DNA from 4 places in the Burkholderia theae genome. Region 3 is predicted to be linked to each of the others. Evidence: predicted binding sites of a transcription regulator. Region 3 holds the regulator's gene; each other region holds the start of a gene.

Evidence for each region. Region 3 encodes FliA, which starts transcription of late flagellar genes. Its sites were predicted from a motif close to CTAAAGTTTNNNNNNNNNNNGCCGNTA; they were not measured.
Region 1: a site for FliA is predicted at 2,730-2,756, ahead of ACN22W_RS05535 (DUF4088 family protein). Genes of this name have one in related genera too.
Region 2: a site for FliA is predicted at 5,183-5,209, ahead of fliS (flagellar export chaperone FliS). Genes of this name have one in related genera too.
Region 4: a site for FliA is predicted at 2,318-2,344, ahead of flgK (flagellar hook-associated protein FlgK). Genes of this name have one in related genera too.

What each region holds. Positions count from the first base shown of each region.
Region 1 covers NZ_CP183461.1:1,173,178-1,180,512, reverse strand. The annotation lists gene ACN22W_RS05555 (CreA family protein) at 55-540, shown strand; gene ACN22W_RS05550 (AraC family transcriptional regulator) at 603-1,502, shown strand; gene ACN22W_RS05545 (AzlC family ABC transporter permease) at 1,606-2,373, shown strand; gene ACN22W_RS05540 (AzlD domain-containing protein) at 2,370-2,708, shown strand; gene ACN22W_RS05535 (DUF4088 family protein) at 2,870-3,652, shown strand; gene ACN22W_RS05530 (hypothetical protein) at 3,769-4,170, opposite strand; gene ACN22W_RS05525 (RNA-binding S4 domain-containing protein) at 4,441-4,659, shown strand; gene norM (multidrug efflux MATE transporter NorM) at 4,831-6,219, shown strand; gene fumC (class II fumarate hydratase) at 6,365-7,335, shown strand, end outside.
Region 2 covers NZ_CP183461.1:3,596,559-3,603,893, reverse strand. The annotation lists gene fliI (flagellar protein export ATPase FliI) at 1-1,111, opposite strand, end outside; gene fliH (flagellar assembly protein FliH) at 1,105-1,788, opposite strand; gene fliG (flagellar motor switch protein FliG) at 1,781-2,776, opposite strand; gene fliF (flagellar basal-body MS-ring/collar protein FliF) at 2,766-4,529, opposite strand; gene fliE (flagellar hook-basal body complex protein FliE) at 4,780-5,124, shown strand; gene fliS (flagellar export chaperone FliS) at 5,284-5,718, shown strand; gene ACN22W_RS16975 (flagellar protein FliT) at 5,715-6,047, shown strand; gene ACN22W_RS16970 (flagellar hook-length control protein FliK) at 6,142-7,335, shown strand, end outside.
Region 3 covers NZ_CP183461.1:271,133-278,467, reverse strand. The annotation lists gene ahcY (adenosylhomocysteinase) at 1-1,303, opposite strand, end outside; S-adenosyl-L-homocysteine riboswitch at 1,336-1,463, opposite strand; gene ACN22W_RS01290 (RNA polymerase sigma factor FliA) at 1,549-2,283, opposite strand; gene ACN22W_RS01285 (MinD/ParA family protein) at 2,306-3,124, opposite strand; gene flhF (flagellar biosynthesis protein FlhF) at 3,117-4,898, opposite strand; gene flhA (flagellar biosynthesis protein FlhA) at 4,895-6,994, opposite strand; gene flhB (flagellar biosynthesis protein FlhB) at 6,991-7,335, opposite strand, start outside.
Region 4 covers NZ_CP183461.1:3,544,251-3,551,585, forward strand. The annotation lists gene flgL (flagellar hook-associated protein FlgL) at 1-312, opposite strand, end outside; gene flgK (flagellar hook-associated protein FlgK) at 330-2,261, opposite strand; gene ACN22W_RS16725 (flagellar brake protein) at 2,457-3,212, opposite strand; gene flgJ (flagellar assembly peptidoglycan hydrolase FlgJ) at 3,430-4,398, opposite strand; gene ACN22W_RS16735 (flagellar basal body P-ring protein FlgI) at 4,399-5,583, opposite strand; gene flgH (flagellar basal body L-ring protein FlgH) at 5,589-6,278, opposite strand; gene flgG (flagellar basal-body rod protein FlgG) at 6,299-7,087, opposite strand; gene flgF (flagellar basal-body rod protein FlgF) at 7,122-7,335, opposite strand, start outside.

The DNA.
Region 1 (7,335 bases), 900 kb from region 3:
CCCGGCCGCGCGCATGCTAGAGTCTTCGTCCCGCATCCGTATCCGGTTCCATCGATGAAGCATCGCCTCCTTTCCTGCGCCCCCCTCGCCCTCCTGCTTTCCGCATTCGCCGCGGCACCGCTCGCGCACGCGGAGGAAGTCGGCAGCGTCAACACCCATTTCCGCGTAACGGGCTCCGACCGCGTGGTCGTCGAAGCGTATGACGATCCGGTCGTCCAGGGCGTGACCTGCTACGTGTCGCGCGCACGCACGGGCGGGATCAAGGGTACGCTCGGCGTCGCCGAGGATCCGAGCGAAGCGTCGATCGCGTGCCGGCAGGTCGGCCCGATCAGCTTCAAGGAGCCGCTCAAGCAGCAGACCGACGTGTTCAGCGAGCGCATGTCGTTCATCTTCAAGACGCTGCACGTCGTGCGCGTGGTCGACAAGAAACGCAACACGATCGTCTACCTGACCTACAGCGACCGCATCGTCAGCGGCAGCCCGAAGAACGCCGTCACCGCGGTGCCGATGCCGGCCGGCACGACGATTCCGGTCAAGTAAGGCCCGCACCGGACGGGCGCGCGAGCGATACACTGTCGGTTCGACCGCTCCCGCGCCCGATCATGTCCGCCACCCGCCTTCCCGACTCCGCACGCTACTGGCGCACGCCGCTGCTGCCGGATGCGGATCTCGTCACGGCCACCTATCGCGACCACACGTTCGCGCCCCACTGGCACGACGCGTACACGATTCCCGTGATTCTCGAAGGCGCGGAACGCTTCACCTATCGCGGCAGCGGTTATGTCGCCGAAACCGGCACCGTGCCCGTGATCAATCCCGGCGAAGTGCATACGGGTTCGCGCGCGGCCGACGAAGGCTGGTGCTACCGCGTGAGCTACATGCCGGTCGAATTCATCCGCGCACTCACGAGTGCGATCGCGGGCCGCCCGCAGGATGCGCCGTGGTTCGCCCCCGACGTGATTCGCGACGCCGATCTCGCGGCCCGGCTCACGCTTGCGCACCGGATGATGGAAGCCGGCAGCGAGCGCGCCCTGTCCTCGCATGCGCACGGGCAGGCGACCGACGATCCGGCATCCAACGCACCCCGCATCTACGATCCGCTCGCCGCCGAAATGGCGATGCTCGACGCGCTGTCGACGCTGATCGTGCGCCATGCCGACGCGCTGCCGCGACCGGCGCCGCTCGCCGCGGACGAACCGCGCGTCGAAGCGATGCGCGAGCGGCTCGCCGCCGATCTCACGTGCACCGTGACACTCGACGAAGTCGCGCAAGCGGCCGGCCTGTCGCCGTTCCACGCGGCGCGCCTGTTCACCCGCACGACCGGCATGCCACCGCATGCATGGCGCAACCAGTTGCGCTTGCAGCGCGCGCTGGCGCCGCTGCGCGCGGGCGTGCCCGTCGCCGATGTCGCGGCGGCCAGCGGTTTCGTCGACCAGAGCCACTTCACCCGGCATTTCAAACGGATGTTCGGCGTGCCGCCGGGGCGCTGGCAGGCAAGCTGACACGCGGCATCGCGCACCCCGCATCCGGCGGCCGCGCTACCACGCCCCCACGAGAGCAAGAACATACAAGCCGGCACACCGCCGGCCCGCTATCCTGCAGTTCATGGAAAAGCGCTCTTCGAACCCGTCACCCGCGTCACCCCCTCGCCGCCCGCTGAACGAATGGCTCGACGGTGCGCGCGACACGATCCCGATGATGATCGGCGCGGCGCCGTTCGGCGTGATTTTCGGCACGCTCGTCGGCGGCGGCCCGCTCGCCGCATGGCACGGCGCGCTGATGTCGCTCGCGGTGTTCGCGGGCTCCGCGCAGTTCATCGCGCTCGGCCTGATCGCGGGCAGCGCGAGCTTCGTCGTCGTACTCGCGACGACGCTGATCGTGAACCTGCGCCACCTGCTGTACAGCGCGACGCTCGCGCCCTATGTCGCGCACCTGCCGCTGCGCTGGCGCGCGACGCTCGGGGCGCTGATGACCGACGAGGTGTTCGCGGTCGCCTATGCACACTACCGGCACTTCGCGCCCGGCACGATCGGCCCCCACTATTTCTTCGGGTCCGGGCTCGCGATGTACCTGAACTGGCAGGTCTGGACGCTCGCGGGCATCGGCTTCGGCGCGGCCTTCCCGGGCCTGCAGTCGCTCGGCCTCGACTTCGCGATGGCCGCAACCTTCATCGCGATCGTCGTCCCGCAGCTCGGCACGCTGCGTTATTTCGCGGCGGCCGCGACGGCCGGCACGCTCGCGTACTTCTGGCAGGGCTGGCCATACAAGCTCGGGCTGCTCGGCGCGGTCGCCGCCGGCGTCGCGATCGGCGTCGCGCTCACGCTGCTCCACGAACGCGCACGCGCCGGCTCGCGCACGGAGGCCGCATCGTGAACTACGCGCTGCTGATTCTCGGGATGGCCGTCATCACGTACGCGATCCGCTCGACGCTGTTCCTGTTCGGCGAGCGGCTGGCCTTCCCGCCGCTCGTGCGGACCGCACTCGGCTTCGTGCCCGTCACCGTGCTGACCGCGATCATCGTGCCGATGACCGTCTCGCCGCACGGCGGCACGGCCGAGCTGACCTGGCGCAATCCGCAGCTCGTCGGCGCGCTCGCCGCCGTGCTGGTGTCGGCGGCGACCCGCCGCCCGCTCGTCACGATCGCAGCGGGGCTCGCGGTGTTCTTTTTCTGGCAAGGGATCGTGCTGCCGCACTGGCTGCCCGCCTGAGCGAACGCTCGGCCACGCGCGCTCAAGTTTTCGTCCGGCGCGCCGATAAAGGGAATGAAGACCCGCCACCGGCCTCGGCGCGCACCGGTCAGTCGACGCTGCGCCCGCCCCGGTGCGCCGTGCCGGCCGTCGGCTTGCGCGGGCCGCCATCGAGAAGATTCATGGGCCAGATCACCCTTTCCCTCAAGGACGACACGCTCGAGTCCCTGCGCAAGGACTACGACGCGTTCGTTCGCGTGTCGCTGAAACTCGACCCGCAGTTCGCGACGCCGTCGTTCGAGGATTTCCTGCGCGCCAAACTGCTCGACAACATGGTGCCGCTGACCGAGCACGCCGTGCAGCGGATGCTGCAGGGCGGCCAGTACGCGTGGGCAAAGCGCACGCTCGACAAGGAATTTCCGGACGTCGTCGCGATCCTGATGCGGCAGGCCGGCGAATTCGGCTTCGGCTTCGCGTCGCGCTCCGAATGGACCCCCGACGAACTCGCGAAGGCTTGCCGCGACTGGGCGAAGGCGATCGTCGCCGAAGCGCAGGGCGACCCGTCGCTGATCGACCCGCTCGCCGCGCAGATCAAGGGCGCGGCGCAGGACATCCAGACGCTCGAGGAACTGATGCAGACGCCCGCGTGGCGGCTCGCGGAATCGCTGCGGCAACGCATCTACGAGGCGAAGCTCGCGTGCGAGATGAGCGTCGGCAGCACCGCGCGCGACAAGCTCGGCGAGTTGCGCGGGCTGTTGCGGCTCGGGCTCGCGCATGGCTCGTTCCAGAAGCAGGAAGCGCAGCAGATCATGGAATACCTGCGGCTGCTGAAGCCGGAGATCTTCGTCGAGGAGCCGTACGACGTGTTCGCGCGGCTCGCCGTGTGGCTGCGCAGCGTATTCACGCCGGCTGCCGCTCGGCCGGCGCAGGGACAGGGGCAAAGCCAGGGACAGCGCCGGCCGTAACGGCACGCATGAACCCATGAAAACGGCCCGGTTCGAGCGAAACGAACCGGGCCGCCGGATAACCGCCGTCGCGTCGCGCCGCCCGGGGCGAGCGTCGCGACAGCGCCGGGCACCGCTTACTGCGTAGCGCCCTGGGTCGATGCACCGCCCTCCGCGCCGACCGATGCGCCGCCTTCGGTCGCTTCGCCGGCCTTCGCCTTGGCCGAGCCGACATGGCTCTTGGCCGACTTCGCGGCATGCTTCGTGTGCTTCTTGGCCGAGTGGACGGCCGACGACGCCGTATCCTTCGCGCCATCGGCTGCCGCGCCGACTGCATCGGTTGCGCCGCCCACCGCATTGCCCGACGCGTTCGCGCCTGCACTGCCCTGCACGCCTGCTCCGACACCCGCCGCCGGCGTCTGCGCCTGCATGCCGGCACCGGCTGCACCCTGCGCCGCCGTGCCCGTCTGGGCAAACGCGGCCGAAGTGGCGAACGCCGTCAGCGCGGCACCGATCAGCATCGTACGAATCTTGGACATGGCAATTCTCCTCAAGAAATTGTGAGCGTCGACCGCAGCGATGCGGCCTGTCGCGTCCCCCGCCGCAACACGCAGCAGGTACGACAAAAGACCCGCGGCGCGCACGGCCGGTTCTCGAATCTCTCAGACTGTTACCCACCGTTTCATTTGCTGACGAATCGCTCACAGTCCTTAACAACTGCATGCCGCGGCCGCCCACGCTCGCGCGCCGGCCCGCGGTGCCGTATGATGCGGGGCGATTCCTCCCGCGCAACGCGCACCTTCCTCGTCATGCCCAATCTGGATTTCACGCTGACCGGCGACTACGTCGAGCTGCACAACCTTCTCAAGATCACCGGCCTCGCGGACAGCGGCGGCACCGCGAAGTTGATCGTCGCGTCCGGCGCGGTGAAAGTCGACGGCGCGGTCGAGCTGCGCAAGACCTGCAAGATCCGCGCGGGCCAGGTCGTGTTGCTGGGCGACACGCGCATCGCGGTGCGCGAAGCGTAGGGCCCGCTCGCCCGAATAACGGACCAGCGGGAACCGGCCCTGGGGTTCCCCCTGTCCGAGACATGGCCATCGGCGCGCGCGTTCGACACGGTACGAATAAAGCCGTAAGCTAACCGTCTCTCAAAATAAATACATACAGCGCGGGCCCGCTCCCGCGCGAGCGCCCATTCCATGTCGCATTCCGCTTTTACGCGGACGGCCGCCGCGCCGCCGTCGCTATCCAGTCACGCCGCCGATACCGCGCGCCTCGCCGCCCCCCTCGCGATCGCGCAACTCTCGCAGATGGCGATGAGCGTCACCGACACGGTGCTGCTCGGTTCGCTCGGCCCCGATTCGCTCGCGGCGGGCGGGCTCGGCGCGAACTTCTTCTTCGTCATCGTCACCATCCTGCAGGGCGTGCTGTCGTCGGTCAGCGTGAGCGTCGCGCACGCGCGCGGCGCGCAGGCCGAGCACCGCGTGCCGCACATCTACTGGACGGGCTTCGCGCTGTCCGTGCTGCTCGCGATTCCCGCGATCGTCGCGCTGTCGCTGTCCGAACCGATCCTGCTGATGTTCCACGAGCCGCCGCTGCTCGCGCATCACGTCGGCGAATACACGGGCATCCTGCGCTACGCGGCACTCGGCAGCCTGATCGGCGTCGGGCTGATGCGCGCGTTCCTGCCGGCGATCGGCGCCGCCAAGCGGCTGCTGTGGGTGTCGATCGGCGGCGTCGGCGTCAATGCCGTGCTGAACTACGGGCTGATCCACGGCGCGTTCGGGCTGCCGCGCCTCGGCTTCCTCGGTTCCGCGGTCGCGACGACGATCACGATCTGGCTCACCGCGCTCGCACTGATCTGGCTGCTGCACGGCCGGCAACGCTTCCGTCATTTCGTCACCGCCGCGCGCCCGAAACTGCCCATGATGGGCGAACTGATCGGCATCGGCTGGCCGGTGGCGATCACGTACGGGGTCGAGTCGACGCTGTTCCTCGCAACCGGCCTGACCATCGGCGTGCTCGGTGCGACGTCGCTGGCCGCGCACCAGATCGCGCTGAACGTCGCGTCGGTGGCGTTCATGGTACCGCTCGCGATCGGCCAGGCCGCCAACGTGCGGGTCGGCTACTGGGTCGGCGCCGGGGCGCCCGTCGCCGCGCGGCATGCGGGCTTCGTCGCACTCGGCCTCGGTGTCGCGTTCATGACGCTGTCGGGCATCGTGCTGATCGTCGCGCCGCATGCGATCGTCGGCCTGTACCTGAACCTCGACGATCCGTCGAACGCGGCCACCGTGTCGCTCGCCGCGTCGCTGCTCGGCATCGCCGCGGTGTTCCAGATCGTCGACGGCGCGCAGACCGTCGCGTCGGGCGCGTTGCGCGGCCTGAAGGACACGCGCATCCCGATGCTCGCGGCGACCCTCGGCTACTGGGGCATCGGTTTTCCGACCGGCTACTGGTTCGCGTTCCACGTGGGCCTCGGTGCCCGGGGCCTCTGGTGGGGGCTCGCGGCCGGCCTTGCCAGCGTGGCCGTGCTGATGGCGTGGCGCTTTCATCTGAAGAGCGCGTCACTTGCGACGTCGCCGCGCTGAGCGCGACACGACGCGAAATCGCGGCCGGCGCTATGCTTGTCGGCTGAACACCTCGAGACGCCGCGCGAGCGGCGCGACTGCCTCACGATACGTCTGATGCCGCGCGACGACGCGCGGCCTTTCCCCTTTCCAGGAGGAGTGCATCATGAACGAAGCAGTTCGGATGGAACGCGACACGTTCGGCGAAATCGCCGTGCCGGCCGACCGACTTTGGGGCGCGCAAACCGAGCGCTCGCTGCAGAATTTCCGGATCTCGACCGAGAAGCAGTCGCCCGAGCTGATCCACGCGCTGGCGATCGTCAAGCGTGCGGCGGCGGCCGTGAACCAGTCGCTCGGCGTGCTCGCCGACGACAAGGCGCGCGCGATCATCGACGCGGCCGACGAGATCATCGCCGGCAAGCATCCGCGCGAATTCCCGCTCGCCGTGTGGCAGACGGGCTCCGGCACGCAGACCAACATGAACCTCAACGAGGTGATCGCGAATCGCGCGAGCGAACTGATGGGCGGCGAGCGCGGCGAAGCGCGCAAGGTTCATCCGAACGACGACGTGAACCGCGGCCAGTCGTCGAACGACGTGTTCCCGACCGCGATGCACGTCGCGGCCGCGTACGCGATCGTCAACCACCTGCTGCCGGCACTGCGCACGCTGCGCACGACGCTCGACGCGAAGTCGAAGGCGTTCGCCGACATCGTGAAGATCGGCCGCACGCACCTGCAGGACGCCACGCCGCTCACGCTCGGCCAGGAGTTTTCCGGCTACGTCGCGCAGCTCGACCAGAGCATCCGCCACGTCGAATCGGCACTGCCGCACCTGTACGAACTTGCACTCGGCGGCACCGCGGTCGGCACGGGGCTGAATGCGCATCCGGAGTTCGCGGTGCGCGTCGCCGACGAAATCGGCCGGCTGGCGAAGCTGCCGTTCGTGACGGCGCCGAGCAAGTTCGAGGTCATGGCGGCCGCCGACGCGCTGGTGTTCGCGCACGGCGCATTGAAGACGGTCGCGGCCGGCCTGATGAAAATCGCGAACGACGTCCGCTGGCTCGCGAGCGGGCCGCGCTGCGGTCTCGGCGAGTTGTCGATTCCGGAGAATGAGCCGGGCAGCTCGATCATGCCGGG
Region 2 (7,335 bases), 390 kb from region 3:
CGGTGCGCTCGACGAGCGCGGGCAGCTTTGCGAACACCGACGGCGGATAGCCTTTCGTCGCGGGCGGCTCGCCGATCGCCAGCGCGATCTCGCGCTGCGCCATCGCGTAGCGCGTCAGCGAATCCATCAGCAGCAGCACGTGCTTGCCCTGGTCGCGGAAATACTCGGCGAGCGACGTCGCGTAGGCCGCGCCCTGCATCCGCAGCAGCGGCGACACGTCGGCCGGCGCCGCGACGACGACCGAGCGCGCGAGCCCGTCCTCGCCGAGGATCTGCTCGATGAATTCCTTCACTTCGCGGCCGCGTTCGCCGATCAGCCCGATCACGATCACTTCCGCGCTCGTGTAGCGTGCCATCGTGCCGAGCAGCACCGACTTGCCGACGCCGGAGCCCGCGAACAGGCCCATCCGCTGCCCGCGGCCGACGGTGAGCAGTGCGTTGATCGCGCGCACGCCGACGTCGAGCACGTGGTGGATCGGTTCGCGCTCGAGCGGGTTGATCGACGGCGCCGACAGCGGCGCATCGACCTTCGACGCGAGCGGGCCGAGGCCGTCGAGCGGGCGGCCCGACGCATCGACGACGCGCCCGAGCATCTCCCAGCCGACCGGCAGTCGTTTCGCGCCCGCGAGCGGATCGGCGACGGGCGCGCTTTCGAGCGGCCACACGCGCGCGCCGGGCAGCACGCCGGCGACGTCGGTGGTCGGCATCAGGAACAGGCGATCGCCGGCGAAGCCGACGACTTCCGCTTGCGCGTGCGGCAGCGTGCTGCCGGGCGGCAGTTCGATCGTGCATTCGGCGCCGACCGACAGGCGCAGCCCGATCGCCTCGAGCACGAGGCCCGCGGCGCGCGTGAGGCGCCCGCACGGTCGCAGCGGCAGCGCGCGGTGGCTGCGTGCGGCGAGCCCGTTCAGGTGCGTGCGCCAGTGCGCGAGATGCGGATTGTGCGGCGCGCGCGGCGCGGCGTCGGCCGCGGCGGCTGCATGCTGCTTTGTGTCGTGTGCGGTGTCGTACGCGGCGTCGTGTGCAGCGGGGCCGAACGACGCGAGCGCGAGTTCGCGCTCGAGCGGCGTCATGCCGTCGTGCGCGAGCGATTCGGGCGGCCGCGTCACCACGTGCTCACCTTGCCGATCGCGGCGGCGACGCGCTGCCAGCGCGTGGGCAGCGTCGCGTCGACCTCGCCGGTCGCGGCGTGCGCGCGGCAGCCGCCGCGCTCGATCGACGCGTCGGTGCGCACGTTCCAGCCGAGCGTATCGAGATCGTCCTGCAGATAGGCTTCGACGACGGGCAGGTCGGCCGGATTCACCGCGAGATGCGGCGCGCCGGACAGCGCGGGTTCGGTCGCGAGCACGTCGCGCACGGCCGCGACGAGCGCGGCCGGGTCGTGCTTCACGTGCTGGCGCACGACCTGCTGCGCGATATCGAGCGCGAGTTGCGCGATGTCGGCCGCGAGATCGTGCTCGGCGGTCGACACGGCCTCGCGGAACGACGCGGCCAGCGCCGCGAGCTGCGCGGCCTGTTCGCGCACATCGGCCTGGCCGGCCTCGAAGCCCTGCGCGCGGCCCTGCTCGAAACCGGCCTGGTAACCGAGCGCCTGGCCTTCGACGTGGCCGGCCGCATGGCCTTCGGCGTGCGCGGCGTCGCGCACGCGCTGCAGTTCCTCGGCGAGCGCGGCGGCGGCCGCGGCCGCGTCGTCGGGCGGCGGCGGGGGCGGCGGCGGGTCGAACGACGCCATCTCCCACCGCTGGTACGCGGTGAGGGTGCCCGCGCGATCGCTCGCCGAATCAGACATACGCGTCTTCCGCCTTGCCGCCGATCACGATCTGGCCGCTCTCGGCGAGGTTGCGCACGATCTGCAGGATGCGGCGCTGCTGCGTCTCGACTTCGGACACGCGCACCGGGCCGCGCGCGTCGAGATCCTCGGCGAGCAGTTCGGCCGCGCGCTGCGACATGTTCGCGAGGAACTTCTGGCGCAGCGCGGGCGGCGCGCCCTTGAGCGCGACGATCAGCGTTTCCGACTCGACTTCCTTGAGCACCATCTGGATCGCGCGATCCTCGAGCTCGAGCAGGTTCTCGAACACGAACATCTGGTCGATGATCTTCTGCGCGAGATCGGCGTCGTACTGGCGCACGCTTTCGAGCACGCCTTCCTCATGCACGCTGGTCATGAAGTTCAGGATCTCGGCCGCGGTGCGGATGCCGCCCATCGGGCTGCGCTTCAGGTTGTCGCTGCCGGACAGCAGGCCCGTCAGCACGTCGTCCAGTTCACGCAGCGCGGCCGGCTGGATGCCGTCGAGCGTCGCGATCCGCAGCAGCACGTCGTTGCGCAGCCGTTCGGTGAAGCACGACGCGATCTCGGACGCCTGGTCGCGGTCGAGGTGCACGAGGATCGTCGCGATGATCTGCGGATGCTCGTTCTTGATCAGTTCGGCCACGGCGCCCGAGTCCATCCACTTCAGGCCCTCGATGCCGCTCGTGTCGCTGCCCTGCAGGATGCGGTCGATCAGCACGCCGGCCTTGTCCTCGCCGAGCGCCTTCGTCAGCACCGAGCGGATGTAATCGCTCGAATCGAGCGACAGCGCGGTGTGCTGCTCGGCTTCCTTCACGAAGTCCTGCAGCACGTCCTCGACCTGCTCGCGCGTGACGTTCTTCAGCGCGGCCATCGCGGCGCCGATCTTCTGGACCTCGCGCGGCGCGAGGAACTTGAATACCTGCGCGGCTTCTTCCTCGCCGATCGACATCAGCAGGAGCGCGCTCTTGGTCAAGCCTTCAGCGTTCATCGGACACCCAGTTCTTCACGACGGTGGCGACGATCTTCGGATCCTGGCGGGCGATCGTGCGCGCGTAGTCGAGGTTGCGTTCGTAGCGGTTCTTCTCGTTCTCGAAGCCGAGCAGCAACGAGTCGGGCTCCTCGGCCTTGACCGGCGCGGGCAGGCCGTCGAGCAGGACCGGATCTTCCGGCGCCGCGAGTGCCGGCGCGGCCGGCTCGGCCGGCGGGAAGGCGCGGCGCATCGCCGGGCGCACGAACATGAAGTAGAGCGCCGCCGCGGCCGCCGCGATGCCGAGCCACTTCGCGGCTTCCTTCGCCATCGCGATCATGTCGGGCTGGCGCCACCACGGCAGGTCGGCGTACGGGTCGCTCACGGTCGAGAACGCGCTGTTCACGACGTTCACCGAGTCGCCGCGCTTCTCGTCGTAGCCCATCGCGTCCTTCACGAGCTGCTCGACCTGCGCGAGCTTCGCGGGCGGCAGCGGCTGCATCGACACGTGGCCCTTCGCGTCGGCGACCGGCTGGTAGTTGACGACGACCGCGACCGACAGCCGCTTCACGTTGCCCATCGGCTGTTCGAGATGGCGGATCGTCTTGTCGACCTCGTAATTGGTCGTCTGGTCCTTGCGGTCGCTGACGGGTGTCGTCTGCGGCGCGTTCTGGCCGTTGCCGGCGACGATCGGCGCCGAGGCCGGCTGCGGCGGCGTGTTCGACAGCGCGCCCGGCACGCCCGACGCACCGCCCTGCGCGAGTTCGGTTGCGCTGCTGGTCTGCTGGCTGCGGATCGCGGCCTGCTGCGGCACGCCGTTCGGGCCGTAGCTTTCCGACGTCTGTTCGATCTTCGAGAAATCGAGGTCCGCGCTGACCTGCGAGCGCGCGTTGCCGGCGCCGAAGATCGGCGCGAGGATCGCGTCGATGCGCTTCTGCGTGTTGTGCTCGACCTGCTGCACGTACTTGAGCTGGCTCGCGTCGAGGCCGGACGCCGAAGCCGGCTGGGTCAGCAGGTTGCCGTCCTGGTCGACGATCGTCACGTTCTTCGCGGGCATGTCGGGCACGCCGGACGACACCATCCGCGTGATCGCCTGGACCTGGCCCTCGTCGAGCACGCGGCCCGGGTAGAGGTCGACGAACACCGACGCGCTCGGCGCTTCCTTGTCGCGCACGAACACCGACGGCTTCGGGATCGCGAGATGCACGCGCGCACCGCGCACGGCATTGATCGATTCGATGGTGCGCTGCAGCTCGCCTTCGAGCGCGCGCTGGTAGTTGATCTGTTCGGCGAACTGGCTGATGCCGAATTTCTGGTTGTCCATCAGCTCGAAGCCGACCGAGCCGCCCTTCGGCAGGCCCATCGCGGCGAGCTTCAGGCGCGTTTCATGCACCTGGTTCGACGGCACGAGGATCGCGCCGCCGGCGTCGGCGAACTTGTAGGGAACGTTTGCCTGCTGGAGCGCGGTAATGATCGCGCCGCCGTCGCGGTCCGACAGGTTGCTGTACAGCACGCGGTAGTCGGGCGTCCGGCTCCACAGCACCAGCGCGGTGATCGCGGCGATCGCGAACGCGACGGCGATCAGGAACGGCAGCTTCGGGTTGCCCTTCATCCGCGAGATGCCGGGAATGCGTTCGGCGAAGCCGCCAAGGCCGAAGTCCGCGCCAGCGCCACCCACGCCCGGCAACGCGGCGGCCGCGGCGGCGCCGGGCGCCGGGCTGGCGAGGCCCGCGCGGGCGTCGGGATTGATCAGCGAGTTGGCCTGCGAATCCATGCGTCGAGTTTCTCCGGAGCGGGACGACTGAGCTCGCTCGGACGAGCGGGCGGACAATGACACGATGCGATTATCGTGATCCGGGCCGTACTCCGATCGACCGAAAAGAGCGGGGTTTCCCCCGTACTTTCTCGGCTTTGACGCACGGCGCGCTGCTATTCTTTGCTGCGATCCGGCATGGTGCGCGTGGTGCGGCACCGGCGGAAACGCCCGGTGCGTCCGGGTCTCTTCTCTCAATTCTGGGGACAGCATGACTGCGAACGTCAGCGGGATCGGTTCGGTGTTGCAACAGATGCAGTCGATGGCCGCGCAGGCGTCCGGCGGCGTCGCGAGCCCGACGGCGGCGCTTGCCGGCTCGGGCGCGGCGACGGCCAGCACGTTCGCGAGCGCGATGAAGGCGTCGCTCGACAAGATCAGCGGCGACCAGCAGCACGCGGCCGGCGAGGCGCAGGCGTTCGAGGTCGGCGCGCCGAACGTGTCGCTGAACGACGTGATGGTCGACATGCAGAAAGCCAACATCGGCTTCCAGTTCGGGCTCCAGGTCCGCAACAAGCTCGTGAGCGCCTACAACGACATCATGCAGATGTCGGTGTGACGGGGGCCGGGCGGGCCCGGCGGGCCGACCTTCCGCGCCCGGCGGCGGCCCCGCGCGCCTAAAGCTTTCCAAATCCCTTCCGATAACTCCGGAGAAGGCCGCGTCGTGCGATGCACGGCAGCGGCTCCCATATAGCTACCGCATGACAAGGAGATGCGCATGTTTTCCCCAGGACACGCTGGAGCCAATGCCTACGCGCGTGTCGGCGTCGAGACCGGGGTGATGGGCGCCTCGCCGCACCGGCTGATCGCGATGCTCTACCAGGGGGCGCGGCAGGCGATTGCACTGGCGCGTATGCACCTGCAGCAGGGCAACGTGTCCGCGCGCGGCGAAGCGATCGGCAAGGCGATCCGGATCGTCGAGAGCGGCCTGAAGGCGTCGCTGAACCGCGACGTGGGCGGCGAGATCGCGGATCGGCTCGATGGGCTCTATGCGTATATCGGCCGGCGTCTGCTGGAAGCGAACGCGCAGGCGAGCGATGCGATGCTGGTCGAAGTCGACGGGCTGCTCGCGACGCTCGAGGAAGCATGGACGGGGATTGCCCCGGAAGCCGCGCGCATGGCCGCGCAACAGGCAGTGGAAGCATCAAGATGAATCGCAAGGCCGAATACTTCGCTCGTTACGAGGCGCTCGCAGCCGTGTCGGGCCGGATGCTGTGCGCCGCGCGCGGCGCCGACTGGAGCGCGTTGCCGGGGTTGCAGGCCGAATTCCTGCAACTCGTCGACGGGCTGAAGGAGGCCGATCCGGGCGTTGCGCTCGACGAATCGGATCTCGGCCGCAAGCTCGACCTGATTCGCCGCATCCTGGCCGACGACGCCGCGATCCGCGATCTCGCGAGCCCGGACGTCGCGCGGCTGTCCGCGCTGTTCGAGGCGCGGCGCTCGACCAAGGTATTGACCGATCTCTACCGCGCGCGCGGGTAGGGCCCGTTACCGCAGGCGCGCTGTTCCCGAGGGCGGCACGGATGTGCCGTTCCCGGATTCGCAACGATGTGGCTGAGGTGAGCAGGCTCCGATCATGACCGGTATCGACCCCGTTGCAGCCGCGCTGCTGGCGAGCCGTCTCGACAGCCTGCTGACCGGCACCGTGTCGGCGCCCGCCGGCGGCGGCGCGACCGCGCAGGTCGGCACGCCGGGTGCCGGCGCGTCGTCCTCGCCCGCGCCCGCCAGCCCGCCCGCCGCGCCGCCGGCTTCCACGCAGACCGCGCTGTCCGATGTCGGGCGCGTGCTCGACGCGATCTCGCGCGCGGGCGGCGATGCGACGCCGGTCATCGCCGGGCGCACGCCGCTGCTGGCCGATCCCACCGTGCTGCTGACCGAGACGACCGTGCCGGCGCGTGCGCCGGCCACGTCCGATCCGGCCGCGCCTTCCACGTCTTCCACGTCTTCCACGCCGGCTCCCGCGGCGGCGTCGTCCGCCGCGGCTGCGCGCGAAGCGGCCGGGCTGCCGCCGGTCGCGGCGCTGCGCGCGGCGCTCGCGCAGGCCGTGAGCGAGAGCGGCCTCTTCTACGAATCCCATCTGGCGCAGTGGCTGGCCGGCCAGCGTCCGCTCGCGGCGCTGATGCGCGAGCCGCAGGCGCGCCTGACGGCTACGCTCGCGCCGATCGACCCGGATGCCGCGCAGCACGACTCGACCGATGTGCTCGACGAGCTGCTCGCACAGCGCCTGCCGCTGCCCGCGAACGCGCGGACAGCCGCGCAACCGGGCGCACCGGCCCAAGGCGGCGCGCCGGCTCGCGACCCCGCCCAGGCTTTGCCGGCGGCCGCCCGGCAGGGCGCGTCGTTGCCGCACGACACGGCCGATCCGCTCGACGCGCGTGCCGACACGCGCTGGACGCCCGCGCGCGCCGAACTGGCCGGCGCGTCGTCCGATCCGCAGGCGCAGACACTCACGCCCGTGCATCCGGCCGCCGTGCCGATCGTCCGGCAGCAGCTCGACGCGCTCGCGACCGACCAGTTCCGCTGGGCGGGCGAGGCGTGGCCCGGCGCGCGGCTCGACTGGACGATCGAGCCCGACGATCCGGGCAACCGCGCACCGCACGGCGGCGACGACGCGGGCGACGGCATTGCCTGGCGCACGCGCCTGACGTTGACGCTGCCGTCACTCGGCACGGTCGACGCGGAGCTGGTGCTGAACGGCACGCAGCTCGTCGCGCGGCTGCGGGCGAACCAGACGGGCGCCGACCGCCTCGCGCGGCACGAGGCCGCGCTG
Region 3 (7,335 bases):
CGACCTTTTCATCGAGATGCTTCGGCAGCACGTACACCTTGTTCTCGTACTCGGCGCCGCGCACGAACAGCTCGATCTGCGCGAGCGTCTGGTTCGCGAACGAGTTCGACATCACGAACGACGGGTGGCCGGTCGCGCAGCCGAGGTTCACGAGGCGGCCTTCCGCCAGCAGGATCACGCGCTTGCCGTCCGGGAAGATGATGTGGTCGACCTGCGGCTTGATGTTTTCCCACTGGTACTGGCGGGTCGACGCGACGTCGATTTCCGAGTCGAAGTGACCGATGTTGCAGACGATCGCGTTGTGGCGCATGGCCTTCATGTGATCGTGGCCGATCACGTGGAAGTTGCCGGTGGCCGTCACGAAGATGTCGGCCTTGTCGGCCGCGTATTCCATCGTCACGACGCGGTAGCCCTCCATCGCCGCCTGCAGCGCGCAGATCGGATCGATTTCGGTGACCCACACGGTCGCGCCGAGGCCGCGCAGCGACTGCGCGCAACCCTTGCCCACGTCGCCGTAGCCCGCGACGACCGCGACCTTGCCCGCGATCATCACGTCGGTCGCGCGCTTGATGCCGTCGACGAGCGACTCACGGCAGCCGTACAGGTTGTCGAACTTCGACTTCGTGACCGAGTCGTTCACGTTGAACGCCGGGAACGGCAGGCGGCCGTCCTTTTCCATCTGGTACAGGCGGTGCACGCCGGTCGTGGTTTCTTCGGTCACGCCCTTGATGTGCGCGAGGCGCTTCGAGTACCAGGTCGCGTCGACGTCGAGGTGCGCAGCGATCGACTTGTACAGCGCGACTTCTTCCTCGTTGGTCGGCTTCGAAATCACCGAACGGTCCTTCTCGGCTTTCGAACCGAGGATCAGCAGCAGCGTTGCGTCGCCGCCGTCGTCCAGGATCATGTTCGCGAATTCGCCGTTCGGCCATTCGAAGATGCGGTGCGAGAACTCCCAGTATTCGTCGAGCGATTCGCCCTTGAACGCGAACACCGGCGTGCCGGCTTCGACGATCGCGGCCGCGGCGTGGTCCTGCGTCGAGAAGATGTTGCACGACGCCCAGCGGACGTCCGCGCCGAGCGCCTTCAGCGTCTCGATCAGCACACCGGTCTGGATCGTCATGTGCAGCGAACCGGCGATGCGCGCGCCCTTCAGCGGCTGCTGTGCCTTGTATTCGTCGCGGATCTGCACGAGGCCCGGCATTTCGGTCTCGGCGATGTTCAGTTCCTTGCGGCCCCAGCCAGCCAGCGCCATGTCGGCGACGACGTAATCCTTGGAAGCTTGCGAATCGATAATGGCGTTCATCACGCCCTCCTTTCTAAAAAGTTTCTAGATTGGTGACGTGAGCGCCGTTCAGGAAGCGGAGCCGGCGCGACGGTCGCGAAACGCGCGCCGCACGGCTGCTTGGTGAAGCCTTCCGAGCCTGGCGGACCTGGAACGGTCCGTCGCAACGCTCCTCGGAAAACGGGAAGGATTGTAGCAAATCGGCGCGCAAAATGCGCAAGCGGCTCAAGCGCGCGGGGTCGGCGCGCGTGGCCGTCGAGAAAGGGTCAGGACTCCGCGCCGACCCACGCCTGTTCGCGCAGCCGCGCACGCAGGCGCGCGACGGCCTGACTGTGCAGCTGGCACACGCGCGATTCGCTCACTTCGAGCACCGCGCCGATCTCGCGCAGATTCAGACCCCGTTCGTAGTACAGCGACATCAGCAGCTTCTCGCGTTCCGGCAGACGCTCGATCGCCTCGACGAGCGCCTCGCGCAGGTGCTCGTCGAGCAGCGCCGACAGCGGATCGGCGTGATCGACGCGATAGCGGTCGAGGAACGGCTCGTCGTCGGCCGCGCGGTCGAAATCCTCGTAGTAGATGAGCTGGCTGCCGTGCAGATCCTGCAGCATCCCCTGGTATTCGTCGAGCGGCATGTTCAGGTGCTGCGCGATCTCGGTCTCGCTCGCCGAGCGGCCGAGATGCTGCTCGACCTGGTGCACCGCGTGCTCGACCTCGCGCGACGTCTTGCGCAGGCTGCGCGGCAGCCAGTCGTTGCTGCGCAGCTCGTCGAGCATCGCGCCGCGGATGCGCTGCGTCGCGTAGGTCTCGAACTGCGCGCCCTGGTCTTCCTTGTAGCGGCCGGCCGCGTCCATCAGGCCGATCATGCCGGCCTGGATCAGGTCGTCGAGGTCGACGCTCGCCGGCATCTTCGCGACGAGCTGCAGCCCGAGGCGCCGCACGAGCGGCGCATATTGCGCGAGCACGTCCGCCTGGGACATCTTTCCTTGAGCGTTGTACATCATGGCTCTCTCCTTCCGGTGGTGCTCACGCGGCGTGTGCCGCGCCCGCCTCGTACGACGGCTTGCCGCCGGTACGGACGGCACGGCCCGCACCCGAACGCGGGCGCATCGGCCAGTACAGCAGGTCGGCGGCAATCTGCCGGTAATCGCGCGCGGCGGACGACGACGGGAACGCGTCGACCGCGGCATGCATCAGTTCGCGCGCGTGCTCGACGAGCGGATCGGCGCCCACGCAGCCCGCGTCGGCGATCGACACGGTCAGGTAGCGGCTCGCGACGCCCGCGAGGTTGTCGAACGCCGTCTTCGCATCGGCGTGGCTGGCGACGTGATTGGTCAGCACACGGAACTGCGCGAACGCGTGCGCGAAATGCAGCCGCTTCATGCACGCGTACGCCTCGGTGATCGCCTGCGCGGCGACCCGCGTGACGACCAGCACGTCGTGCGCTTCGCGCGCGAGCGCCGAGAACGAGCCGTCGGCGCCGAGCTGCGCGTCGACCAGGACGATGTCGGCCGGGCCGTCGATGAAGTCGCTCAGTTGCGCGTCGCTGTAGCCGGCACGCGCGAGCCGCGCGGCCGCGCACAGGCCGAACCCGGCGGCCACCCGCGTGCGCTCGCCGTCGCGCAGCCACGCGCCCGCCAGCGTCGCGCTGGCCGAATGCACGTCGGCGCGCTCGTCGACGACGAGCACATCCTTGCCGAGCGATGCGAGCGCCGCCGCCAGATTCACGATGGTGGACGTGCAGCCGACACCCGCCGGCCCGCCCGTCACCGCGACGATGCGCGACGCGCGCCCGGCCAGCAGGCGCCGCAGCCCTTCGGCCTGATCGATGATCCGTTTATCCAAATCGCACCTCGTGCAGCTCGGCGGTGGAACGTGCGGTCAGTGCGGAAAGCAGCGTCGGCATGTCCTCGTCTTGCGGCACGAAGGGCGAGCCGTCGCGCGGCACACAGAACGCGCTCTTCAGCAGGAATTTGGTCGAGGCGACGTACAGGTTCTCCGGCACCTTCTGGCCGGTCGACACGTAGTGGACCGGCAGCTTGTAGCGGATCACCGTGTCGAGCACACCGCCGAGGTGGGTCGCCTCGTCGAGCTTCGTGAGGATGCAGCCGGCGAGGTCCGGATGCTCGCCCGCGCTGCGGTACGCCTGCACGACTTCGTTGAGCGTGTCGCCGTGGCTCGTCGCGTTGAGCAGCAGCAGGCGCTGCACCGGCGCGTTCGCGCCGTGCAGCATCGCGATCTGGTCGGACACCGCGCGGTCGCGCTGGCTCATGCCGATCGTGTCGATCAGCACGATGTGCTTGTTGCGCAGTTCGGACAGCGCGAGCGCGAGATCGCCCGCATCCTTCACCGCGTGCACGGGCACGCCGAGGATCTTGCCGAAGATGCGCAGCTGTTCGTGGCCGCCGATCCGGTAGCTGTCGGTGGTCAGCAGCGCGACCTTGCTCGCGCCGAAACGCATCACGCAGCGCGCGGCCAGCTTCGCGGTGGTGGTCGTCTTGCCGACGCCCGTCGGCCCCATCAGCGCGAACACGCCGCCGCGCTCCATCAGCGCGTCCTCGCTGTCGAGCACCGGCAGGTTCGCCGCGAGCACCGACTGCGCCCATTCGGCCGCTTGTTCGAAGGTCTGCGCGCCGTCGCCGGACGGCAGGTTGTCGACGAGCATCCGCACGAGCTGCGCGGAAAAACCGGCCGCGAACAGGTGCTTGGTCAGTGCGCCATGCACGGCGCTGCGACGCTGGCGGTCGTGCCACATCAGGTTGTCGAACTGCTCTTCCATCATCCCGCGCAGTTCGCCGAGCTCGTGCATCACCGTGTCGTTGACGATCCGCTCGATGCGCGACTTCACCGCATCGGCCACCACGGCGGCCGCGTCGGCCGACAGGCGCGTGCGCTCGGCCGCCTTCGCGGCATGCGCGGCGCTCGGGTCCGGCGCGCGGGGGGCGGCGGCCGGGATCCGGCGTTCGGCGTCGCGCACGATGTCGCGCGCCCAGTCGGGCGACGTCGCGTTCGCGGCGCGCTGCTCGGCCGGGGCGCTCGCCTGCGGCGCGGCCGGCGTGGCCTGGGTGCGCGCGATCAGTGCGTCGCGCTGCTGCGTCAGGCGTTTCGCGTGCTCGACGAGCCACGGCGCGGGTTCGGAAGCGCCTGCGGCGGGCGTACCGGCAGCGGGCGTGCCGGCTGCCGGTGCGGCAATCGACGGCGCTACCGCGGCCGCCGGAATGCCGGCCAGCATGTCTGCATCGATCGTCGACGGTTGCGCCGCCGCGTCCTCCGCATCGGCGCTGGCGCCGAACACCGACGAGAACACGTCCGGCAGCCCGCCGTCGCCTGCCGCGTACGGATTGACGGCCGGGCGCGCGAGCGCGGCGCCCGGGCGCGACACGATGCCCTGCACGGCGGCGGCCGGCACGGATTCCGGCAGTCGCGGCGCGGCGATTCGCGGCCGCGCGGCAGCCGGCGGCGTCACCGCGGCGAGGTCCGAATCGGCGAGTGCGACGATTTCGACGCTGCCGTCATCGAGCGTGCGGTTCGACAGCACGACCGCGTCGGCGCCGAGCGCCTCGCGCACGAGACGAAGTGCGTCGCGGCTCGTTGCGCCGGTGAATTTGCGAATGTTCAAGCGGAACCCCCGATGACGTTAACGACTTTGATCGTGCGTGTGTCCGGCACTTCGGCATACGACAGCACTTTCAATTGCGGCAGGCTGCGGCGCAGGAAACGCGCGAGCATCGCGCGCAGCGCGTGCTGCACGAGCAGCACGGGCGGCAGCCCGAGATTCTGTTGACGCAGCATCGCTTGCTGCGTGCCGGTCAGAAGGTTGTGTGCGAGGCCGGGTTCGAGGCCCGGGTTCGCGCCGGTGGCGAGCGCCTGCGACAGCACGCGTTCGAGATTCGAGTCGAGGCCCATCACCTGCATCTCGCCCGCGCCCGGATACCACTGCTGCGTGATCGCGCGGCCGAGCGAGAGCCGCACCGCGGCCGTGATCTCGAACGCGTCGCCGCGGCCCGCATGTTCGGACACGGCCTCGAGGATCGTGCGCATGTCGCGGATCGGCACGCCTTCCTCGAGCAGGTTCTGCAGTACCTTCTGCAGCGTCGTCAGCGAGATCGTCTTCGGCACGAGGTCCTCGACGAGCGACGGCGCGTCCTTGCCGGTGCGCTCGACCAGCGCCTGCACTTCCTGGCGGCCGAGCAGCTCGGCCGCGTGCTGGACGACGAGATGGTTCAGGTGCGTCGCGACGACCGTGCTCGCGTCGACCACCGTGTAGCCGTACACCTGCGCCTGTTCACGCAGCGCGACGTCGATCCACACGGCCGGCAGCCCGAACGCGGGATCCTGCGTGACGGCACCGGGCAGCGCGGCCGTCACCTGGCCGGGGTTGATCGCGAGCCACTGGCCCGGGAACACTTCGCCGATGCCGATCTCGACGCCCTTCAGCGCGATCCGGTATGCGTTCGGCCGCAGTTCGAGGTTGTCGCGGATATGGATCACCGGCGGCAGGAAGCCGATTTCCTGCGCGAATTTCTTGCGGATGCTCTTGATGCGCTTGAGCAGTTCGCCGTCGCTGTTCTTGTCGACGAGCGGGATCAGCCGGTAGCCGACCTCGAGGCCGAGCGGGTCGATCAGCTGCACGTCGTCCCAGGTCGCCTCGTGGCTGTCGGACGGCAGCACGGCGGGCGGCGCGATGTCGGTCACGTCGCCGGCCGCCTTGCGGGCCGCCGCGCGCTTGGTCAGCGAGCGGGACAGCCAGATCGCGCCGCCGCCGAGCCCGAGGAACGCGAAGTGCGGCATCCCGGGAATCAGCCCCATCAGCACGATGATCACGCCGGTGATCATCAGCACGCGCGGGTTCGTGAACAGCTGGCCGGTGATCTGCGTGCCGATGTCCTCGTCGGTCGCGACGCGCGACACGATCACGCCGGCCGCGGTCGAGATCACGAGCGACGGGATCTGCGCGACGAGGCCGTCGCCGATCGTCAGCAGCGTGTAGTTCGTGCCGGCCGCCGCGAAGCTCATGTCGTGCTGGACCATCCCGACGATCAGCCCGCCGATCACGTTGATCGCCATGATGATCAGGCCGGCGATCGCATCGCCGCGCACGAACTTCGACGCGCCGTCCATCGACCCGTAGAACTCGGCTTCCTGCGACACGGCCAGTCGGCGCTTGCGCGCCTGTTCCTCGTTGATGAGGCCCGCGTTCAGGTCGGCGTCGATCGCCATCTGCTTGCCGGGCATCGCGTCGAGCGTGAAGCGCGCGGACACTTCGGCGATCCGCCCGGCGCCCTTCGTGATCACCATGAAGTTGATGATCATCAGGATCACGAACACGACGATGCCGACCGCGAAGTTGCCGCCGACCAGGAAGTGGCCGAACGCCTCGATCACCTGGCCGGCCGCGTCGGGGCCCGTGTGGCCCTCGAGCAGCACGACCCGCGTCGACGCGACGTTCAGCGACAGGCGCAGCAGCGTCGAGAACAGCAGCACGCTCGGGAACGCCGCGAAATCGAGCGGCTTCATCGTGTACATGCTGACGAGCAGCACCATCACCGACAGCGCGATGTTGAACGTGAACAGCAGATCCAGCAGCAGCGGCGGCAGCGGCAGGATCATCATCCCCAGGATCATGCAGATCAGAACCGGGCCCGCGAGCGCGCGCAGGTTGGTGCCCGCGAACGGGTTCGGGCGTTTCCCGAGCAGGCCGGTCGGGGTGCTCATGCGGATGCTCCTTGCTTGCCTTGCTTGCCGAGCGTGTCCTCGGCCTCTTCGCGTTCATCGTCGGCGGGCACCGACGTGCCCTTGTCGAGCTCGGCCGGCACGTCGAGATCGACCGGCACCGCGGGGAACGCGCCGCCTTCCGAGCGGAAGCGCTTGAGCTGGTAGACCCACGCGAGCACTTCGGCGACGGCCGAGTACAGCGAGCCGGGAATCTCGCGCTCGAGTTCGACGTTGTGATACAGCGCACGCGCGAGCGGCGGCGCTTCGAGCAGCGGCACGTTGTGTTCGGCCGCGAGTTCGCGGATGCGCGCGGCGACGAGGTTCACGCCCTTCGCGACGAC
Region 4 (7,335 bases), 450 kb from region 3:
GTCGGACAGCGAGCCGGCGCCGGCCTGGATCACGACCGTATGAATGCTGTTCAGCAGGTTGTTGACGCTGATCAGCGTCTGGTCTTCCTTCTGCAGCGACGACAGCGCGGTGTTCTGGTTCGACGCGTACTGCGACAGCGTCGCCGACGTCATCGACAGCTGCACGGCCTGCGCGGCGCCGAGCGGGTTGTCGCCCGGCGTCGCCAGGCTCACGCCGCTCGAGATCTGCTGGTACAGCTGCGCGAGCTGCGCCTGCTGGTCGCTCATCTGAGCGACGTTCATCTGGTAGAACTGGGTGGTGGAAATCCGCATCGCTTCGATCCCCGAAATCAGTTGAACAGGCCGAGCACGGTCTGGAACAGCGTCGACGCGGTCTGAATCACCTTCGCGTTCGCCTGGTAGAGCTGCTGGTACTGCATCAGGTTGGCCGCTTCCTCGTTCTGGTTCACGCCCGACGTCGACTGCTGCGCTTGCGTGATCTGGCCGACCAGCGCGGTCTGCGCGGCGCTCGACGACTTCAGCTGGCTCGTCGTGTTGCCGATGCTGTTCACGTAGCTCGCGTACGCGCCGGTCAGCGTGGTCGAGCCGTTGCCGAACGTCTTCGAGTTGACGAGCTTCGACAGCGCGAGCGCGTTGCTGCCGTCGTTCGTGCCGCCCGTGTTCGGTGTGACCTTGAAGGTATCGCCGACCGCCGGCGACCCCGACACCGTCACCGTGACGCCGGCCGTCAGCGTGATCGGCGTGCCGGCCTGGTAATTCTGCGGCGCGCTCGTGGTTACCGGGTTGGCGGAGTTGTCGGTGACCGTGTACTGCAGATTGCCGGCCGTGCCGGTCATCGTGATCGTGTAGTTGTGCGCGTTGGCCGCGGCCGCCGCGCTCGTGACCGACAGCCCGCCGATCGTGCCGGTGCCCGTGTTCGTCGTGGTGGCCGACGGCACGTACGGCGCGGCCGCCGCGATCGCGGAGCCGTTCGACGTCGCGAGGCCGAAGCCGTTCAGGGCGCCGCGCGTCGGCTGCACGGTGAACTTGTCGCCGGCGCTCATCGAGCCGGACGAGAACGAGAAGTTCAGCCCGCCGATCGAGGCCGGCATCGAGGTCGACGTGCCGACCACCGTGCCGCTCGCGCGGTCGGTCAGCGTGTAGTTCGTGCCGTCGTACGACAGCGTGTAGTCGCTCGCGGTCGGTTGCGATGCGTTCGCGAACGACACGGACAGCGCCGCGTTGCCGGTATTGCCCTGGTTCGCGTAGGTGACCGGCGCGCCGGTCGTGAACAGGTTGCCGCCGGGCTTGCCCGACAGGTCGATGCCGAGCGCGTTCTGCGCGTTGACCTGCGCGGCGAAGCTGGTCGCGATCGCGCCGAGCTGGGCTTCGGCCGGGTCGAGCGTCTGGCTGCGGAACGCGAGCAGGCCGCCGAGCGTGCCGCCCGACAGCGACGCATCGGACAGGAACTGGTTCGGCCCCTGCGGGTTCGCACCGGCGATCCCCTGCGACACGACGGTCAGCTCGCTCGGATCGGACTGCGACGTGACGGTCGCGAGCTGGTAGCTCTTGTTCGCGACGACGAGCGGCGTGCCGCCCGCGAGAAACACGCTGTAGCCGTCGCTGTTGCGCACGACCTGCACGCCCGCGAGGTTCGACAGGTTCGACACCGCGAGGTCGCGCTGGTCCATCAGCTGGTTCGGCGGCTGGCCCTGGCTGCTGGCCGATGCGATCTGCTGGTTCAGCTGCGCGATCTGCGCGGTGTACGCGTTGATCTGCGTCACGGTGCTCGTGAGCTGCGTGTTCACGCTCTGGCGCAACGCGTCGTACTGCTGGCCGGCCGCCGTGATCTGGTTCGCGAGCGTCTGCGCGTTGCTCATCGCGGTCTGCCGCACCGACGCGTCGGACGCGCTGTTCGCGACGTTCTGCAGCCCGGTGAAGTAGCTCGTGATCGCGGTCGAGATCCCCGCCGTCGGGCTGCCGACGTAGTTGTTCAGCTGCGTGACGAGCGAATACCACGTCGACAGCGCGCCGCCCTGCGTCTGCGCGCCGTTCAGCTGGTCGCTCAGGTACTGGCTGTACTGCCGCTGCACGGTGACGGTGTTGACGCCTTGCGGCATGTAGCCGCTGCTCGTGTACTGGCCGCTCGCCTCGGCATAGACGGGTCGTTCGACCGAATAGCCTGGCGTCGCGGCGTTGCTGATGTTCTGGCCGGTCGTCGTGAGGCCCCAGAGCGCGGCATTCAGGCCGCTGACGCCGAGGTTCATGAGTGAGTTGGACATGCGCGATCCTGATGAGCCGGCCGCGCTGCGGCCGCCGGGTTGCGTGACTCCCGGTATAACGGCCGCCGATTGAAAAAATTGAGGAAAAAATGCACGCGCGACGCGCACTCGCGCATCGCCGGTCAAGGCGCCCGGCAACCGGTGCCGGCGAAGGGGCGCGGGGCGGCCCGTGCGGGGCCGGGTCACGCGTGCGCGTCAGGCCCGCGCGAGCGAGCGGCGCTTCATTTCGAGCTGCGTGATCAGGCGCTGCAGCGTGTTCTCCGCGCTGCCCGGCAGCGACATGTAGCGAAAACCGAGCTGGTAGCGCCGCGACCCGTTCGGCATCTGCGTCGAACGCTGCGACACGAGCTGCAGGTCGAGCGACAGCTTGCCGTGGCCGGTCAGCTCGAGCTCGACGTCGGGCAGCAGCGTGCCGACCTCGAGCGCCTCGACGCGTTCGTCGGCCGTGCGCAGCCCCACGCCGCCGAGCGACAGGTTATGCACCTCGAACAGGAAGCTCTCGCCGTCCGGCAGCTTGCCGCGGCACAGGAACGGATCGACGATCGGCGCGTCGACGCGGAAATATTCGCGACGCTGGATGCAGACCAGCACGTCGGGGAAATCGGCGACGAACGCGGGCAGCCCCTCGTAGCGCGTCTCGCGCGGCGTGCCCGTGGTGAATTCGACGCGCACGCCCTCCGGCGAGGCCGCGAACGTGCAATGCGACGCGCCGAGGATGCCGGCGTTCTGCTCGGACAGCGCGCCCCAGTCGAACGTGAACGTCCGCGCGCCGACGTCGACCTCGAGCAGGCGCGTGACGAGCTGGCCGCCCGGATACTGGACGGTCAGGAAATCGCCGCGATTCACCAGGTTGCGCAGCTGCACGCCGATTTCCAGCGGATTGCGGCGGGCGAAGTCGGGCCCGGAGTGGCCTGCATCCAGGCTGGGGTCGGTCGACGTTTCGATATTCATGGCTAGCCGGTCTTTCTTGTCATGGGCGCCCGGACAACCGGTGCGCAGTAAAACCGGGCCAGAACGGGGGCCCGGTCGCAGGTCTCTCACACTTAGCGGCAGTGCTGACCGAAAGTTTAGATCGAATTGGCGATTTTTTTCGCGCAAACGTTGAAACCGCGCGCGGCGGGCTGCCGGGCGCGGTCCGAAGGGGGGCTGCAGGCGGCCGGCGGGCTCGTCAGCCGATCTGCTGCATGATCGAGATCAATTTTTTGGCGTAGTTCGGGTCGGTCGCGTAACCGGCCTTCTGCATCCCGTGCGCGAAGCCTTCGACGCTGCGGCTGGCGCTCAGCACGCCCGAGTAGCGCGGATTGTTCTTCAGCAGGCTCGCGTAATCGGTCATTGCGTGCTCGTACGAGTCATACGCGCGGAATTTTGCCACCACGCGGCGCGGCGTGCCGTTCACGTATTCGGTCGTCAGCGCCGACACGGTGCGCCCGGTCCAGCCCTTGTTCGCCTTGATGCCGAACACGTTGTAGCTGGTCGAGCCGTCGGCGGCGCGGATCTCGCGCTTGCCCCAGCCCGATTCGAGCGCGGCCTGGCCGACAATGAAACGCGCCGGAATGCCGGTCGACGCGCTGGCCGCCTGCGCGGGGCCCGCGAGCCGGTCGACGAACGCGTCGGCGTCCGGCGCGCCGCTCGCGCCCTTCAGCGGCGGCGTCAGCGCGCTGCCGGCCGAGTAGCCGCGCGCGCCGGCCAGCCCGCCGTTGTTCGACGCGTTCGCGTAGGCCTTCGCCATCGCGTTCATCGCGGCGAGGCTGCCTTCGTTGCCGCCCGTGCCGAGGCCACCCGCGCCGACATCGGCCGCCGTGTCGCTGCCCGCGCCCTGCCCCGCGTTGCGCAGCAGCTGCTTCATCAGCGCGTCGGCGACGCCGATCCCGCGCGTCGACATCTGCTGCGCGAGCTGCTGGTCGAGCATCGACGTGTACATCTTCGACGTATGCGAATCGAACAGCCCGCCGTCGGGCGACGCGTCGCGCATGCTCTTGAGCATCATCTGCGTGAACATCGCGTCGAACTGGCCCGCGACGGCCTTCGCGCCGGCCTGCGGCGACTGCTTCGCCTGCGCGCGCAGCGCGTCGAAACCCTGCACGTCGAGCGCGAAGCGCTGCGTGAGGTCGTTTGCGTTCGGAAGGTTCGCAGCCATTTAGATGACCTCCAGGTCGGCGCGCAACGCGCCGGCCGCCTTCATCGCCTGCAGGATCGACATCAGGTCCGCGGGCGTCGCGCCGAGCGTGTTCAGCGCCTTCACGACGTCGGCGAGGTTCGCGCCGGCCGTCACCATCTTCAGCGCGCCGTTGTCCTGCTTGAGCTGGATCTGCGACTGCTGCGCCACCACCGTCTGCCCGTTCGAGAACGGCCCCGGCTGCGACACGACCGGCTGCGTGTTGACGACCACCGACAGGTTGCCGTGCGCGACCGCGCAGCTCTGCAGCGTGACCATCTGGTTCATCACGATCGAGCCGGTGCGCGCGTTCAGGATCACCTTCGCCGCGGCCTTGTCCGGGCTCACGTCGAGGTTCTGCAGCCGCGCCATGAACGCGACCTGCTGCGCCGAATCGGCCGGCGCGGCGAGCTGGATCGTGCGACCGTCGAGCGCCGTCGCGGTGCCCGGGCCGAAGCTCGAGTTGACCGCGGACACGATCCGCTGCGCGGTGCCGTAATCCATGTCGTTCAGCTGCAGCTGCAGCATGCCGTTCATCTGCGCGATCGCGTTCGGCACCCCGCGCTCCACGATCGCGCCGCCGACGATCCGGCCGGCCGCGAGCTGGTTCACCTGCACGCGGCTGCCGTTCGCGCTGGCCCCCGCGCCGCCGACCGCCATGTTGCCCTGCGCAAGCGCGTACACCTGCCCGTCCGCGCCTTTCAGCGGCGTCAGCAGCAGCGTGCCGCCGCGCAGGCTCTTCGCGTTGCCGAGCGACGACACGGTGACGTCGAGCGCCTCGCCGGGCCGCGCGAACGGCGGCAGCGTGGCGGTCACCATCACGGCCGCGACGTTCTTCAGCTGCATGTTGCTCAGCGACGACGGGCCGCCGTTGGCCGAACCGTTGTTGATCGAGATGCCGAGGTTCGCGAGCATGTTCGCGAGCGTCTGCGTCGTGAACGGCGTCTGCATCGTCTGGTCGCCGGTGCCGTCGAGACCGACGACGAGGCCATAACCGATCAGCGGGTTGTCGCGCACGCCCTGGATCTGCGCGAGATCCTTCAGGCGTTCCGCGTGCGCGGGCACCGCGCCGAACACGCAGGCGGCGGCCACGGCCGCGAACGCGACGGCGAGCCGCGCGGCGGCGTGCGCGCGGGCGGACAGGCGGTTGAACAGGGTCGTCTGCATCGTCATCACCACGGCGCGATGTTGAGGAAGAAGCGCTGCAGCCAGCCCATCGTCTCGGCTTCGTTGATGTAGCCCTTCGCCGAATATTCGATCTTCGCGTCGGCGACCTGCGTCGAGTAGACCGAGTTCGCGCCCGAGATCGTGTTCGGGTTCACGACGCCCGAGAAGCGCACGAATTCGTTGCCCTGGTTGATCAGCATCTGCTTCTCGCCGCTGACCACGAGGTTGCCGTTCGGCAGCACGTTGGTGACGGTCACCGTGATCGTGCCGTTGAACGTGTTCGCCGCGCTCGCGCCGCCCGTCGACGCGAACTTGTTGTTGCCGGTCGCCGACAGGTTCGCCTTCGCGAACAGCCCGCCGAGGAAACCGGCGGTCGGCACGTTGAAATCGGTGTTGCCCTGCCGGTTCGTGTTCGCGCCCGACGATTTGGTCGCGTTGATGTTCTCCGCGATCATGATCGTCAGGATGTCGCCGACGTTGCGCGGCCGCTGATCCTCGAACAGCGGCCGGCCCGCGTAGCCGGGGTTGTAGATCGAGCCGGGCGCCTGCATCGACATCGGCACCGGCGGCTGCGCGGTCATCGGCTGCTGGATGATCGGATCGCGCGGGATCTGCGCGCAACCGGCGAGCGCCGCCACCGCGAACGCGCCGAGGGCGCGGACGGTGGCTGACGGGAGGAGGCGAACCTGCTTCATGGCGACGACGGGTATTCCGGTTAGCTCTTCATCTGCGTGACGGTCTGCAGCATCTGGTCGGACGTCGTCACGGCCTTGCTGTTGATCTCGTAGGCACGCTGCGTCTGGATCATGTTGACGAGCTCCTGCACGACGTTCACGTTCGACGCCTCGACGTAGTTCTGGTTGAGCACGCCCGCGCCGTTCAGGCCCGGCTGCGACACGTTCGGCGCGCCCGACGACGTCGTCTCGGAGAACAGGTTCTCGCCGCGCGCCTCGAGGCCGGCCGGATTGATGAAGGTCGCGATCTGCAGCGAGCCGATCTGCACCGAATTGGTCGAGCCCGCCTGCGTGACCGACACGACGCCGTCCTTGCCGATCGTCAGCGACGTCGCGTTCTGCGGGATCGTGATCGCGGGCAGGATCTGGTAGCCGCTCGACGTGACGAGCTGGCCCTGCGCGTTGGTCTGGAACGAGCCGTCGCGCGTGTACGCGTTCGTGCCGTCCGGCATCAGCACCTGGAAGAAGCCCGCGCCGTTGATCGCGACGTCCTTCGAGTTGCCGGTCTGCGTGAGGCCGCCCTGCGTGTACAGGCGCTCGGTCGCGACCTGCTGCACGCCGGTGCCGAGCTGCAGGCCCGACGGCAGCTCGGTCTGCTGCGTCGAGTTCGCGCCCGGCTGGCGGATCGTCTGGTAAAGCAGATCCTCGAACACCGCGCGCGACGCCTTGAAGCCGTTCGTGCTGGTATTCGCGAGGTTGTTCGAGATCACGTCCATCTGCGCCTGCTGCGCATTCATGCCGGTGGCGGCGATGTAGAGCGAACGGTTCACTTGTCGATTCTCCTGCGTAAGCTGGCGCGGGCGCTCAGCTGAAGTTGAGCAGCTGGTTCGCCGACTGCTCGTTCTGGTCGGCCGTCTGGATCAGCTTCGACTGAAGCTGGAACGCGCGTGCGTTGTCGATCATCGCGACCATCGCGGTCACCGGGTTGACGTTGCTGCCTTCGAGCGAATTCGGCGTGACGACCACGTTCGCATCGGCGTCGGCCGGATTGCCGTCGGCGGTGCGGAACAAGCCGTCG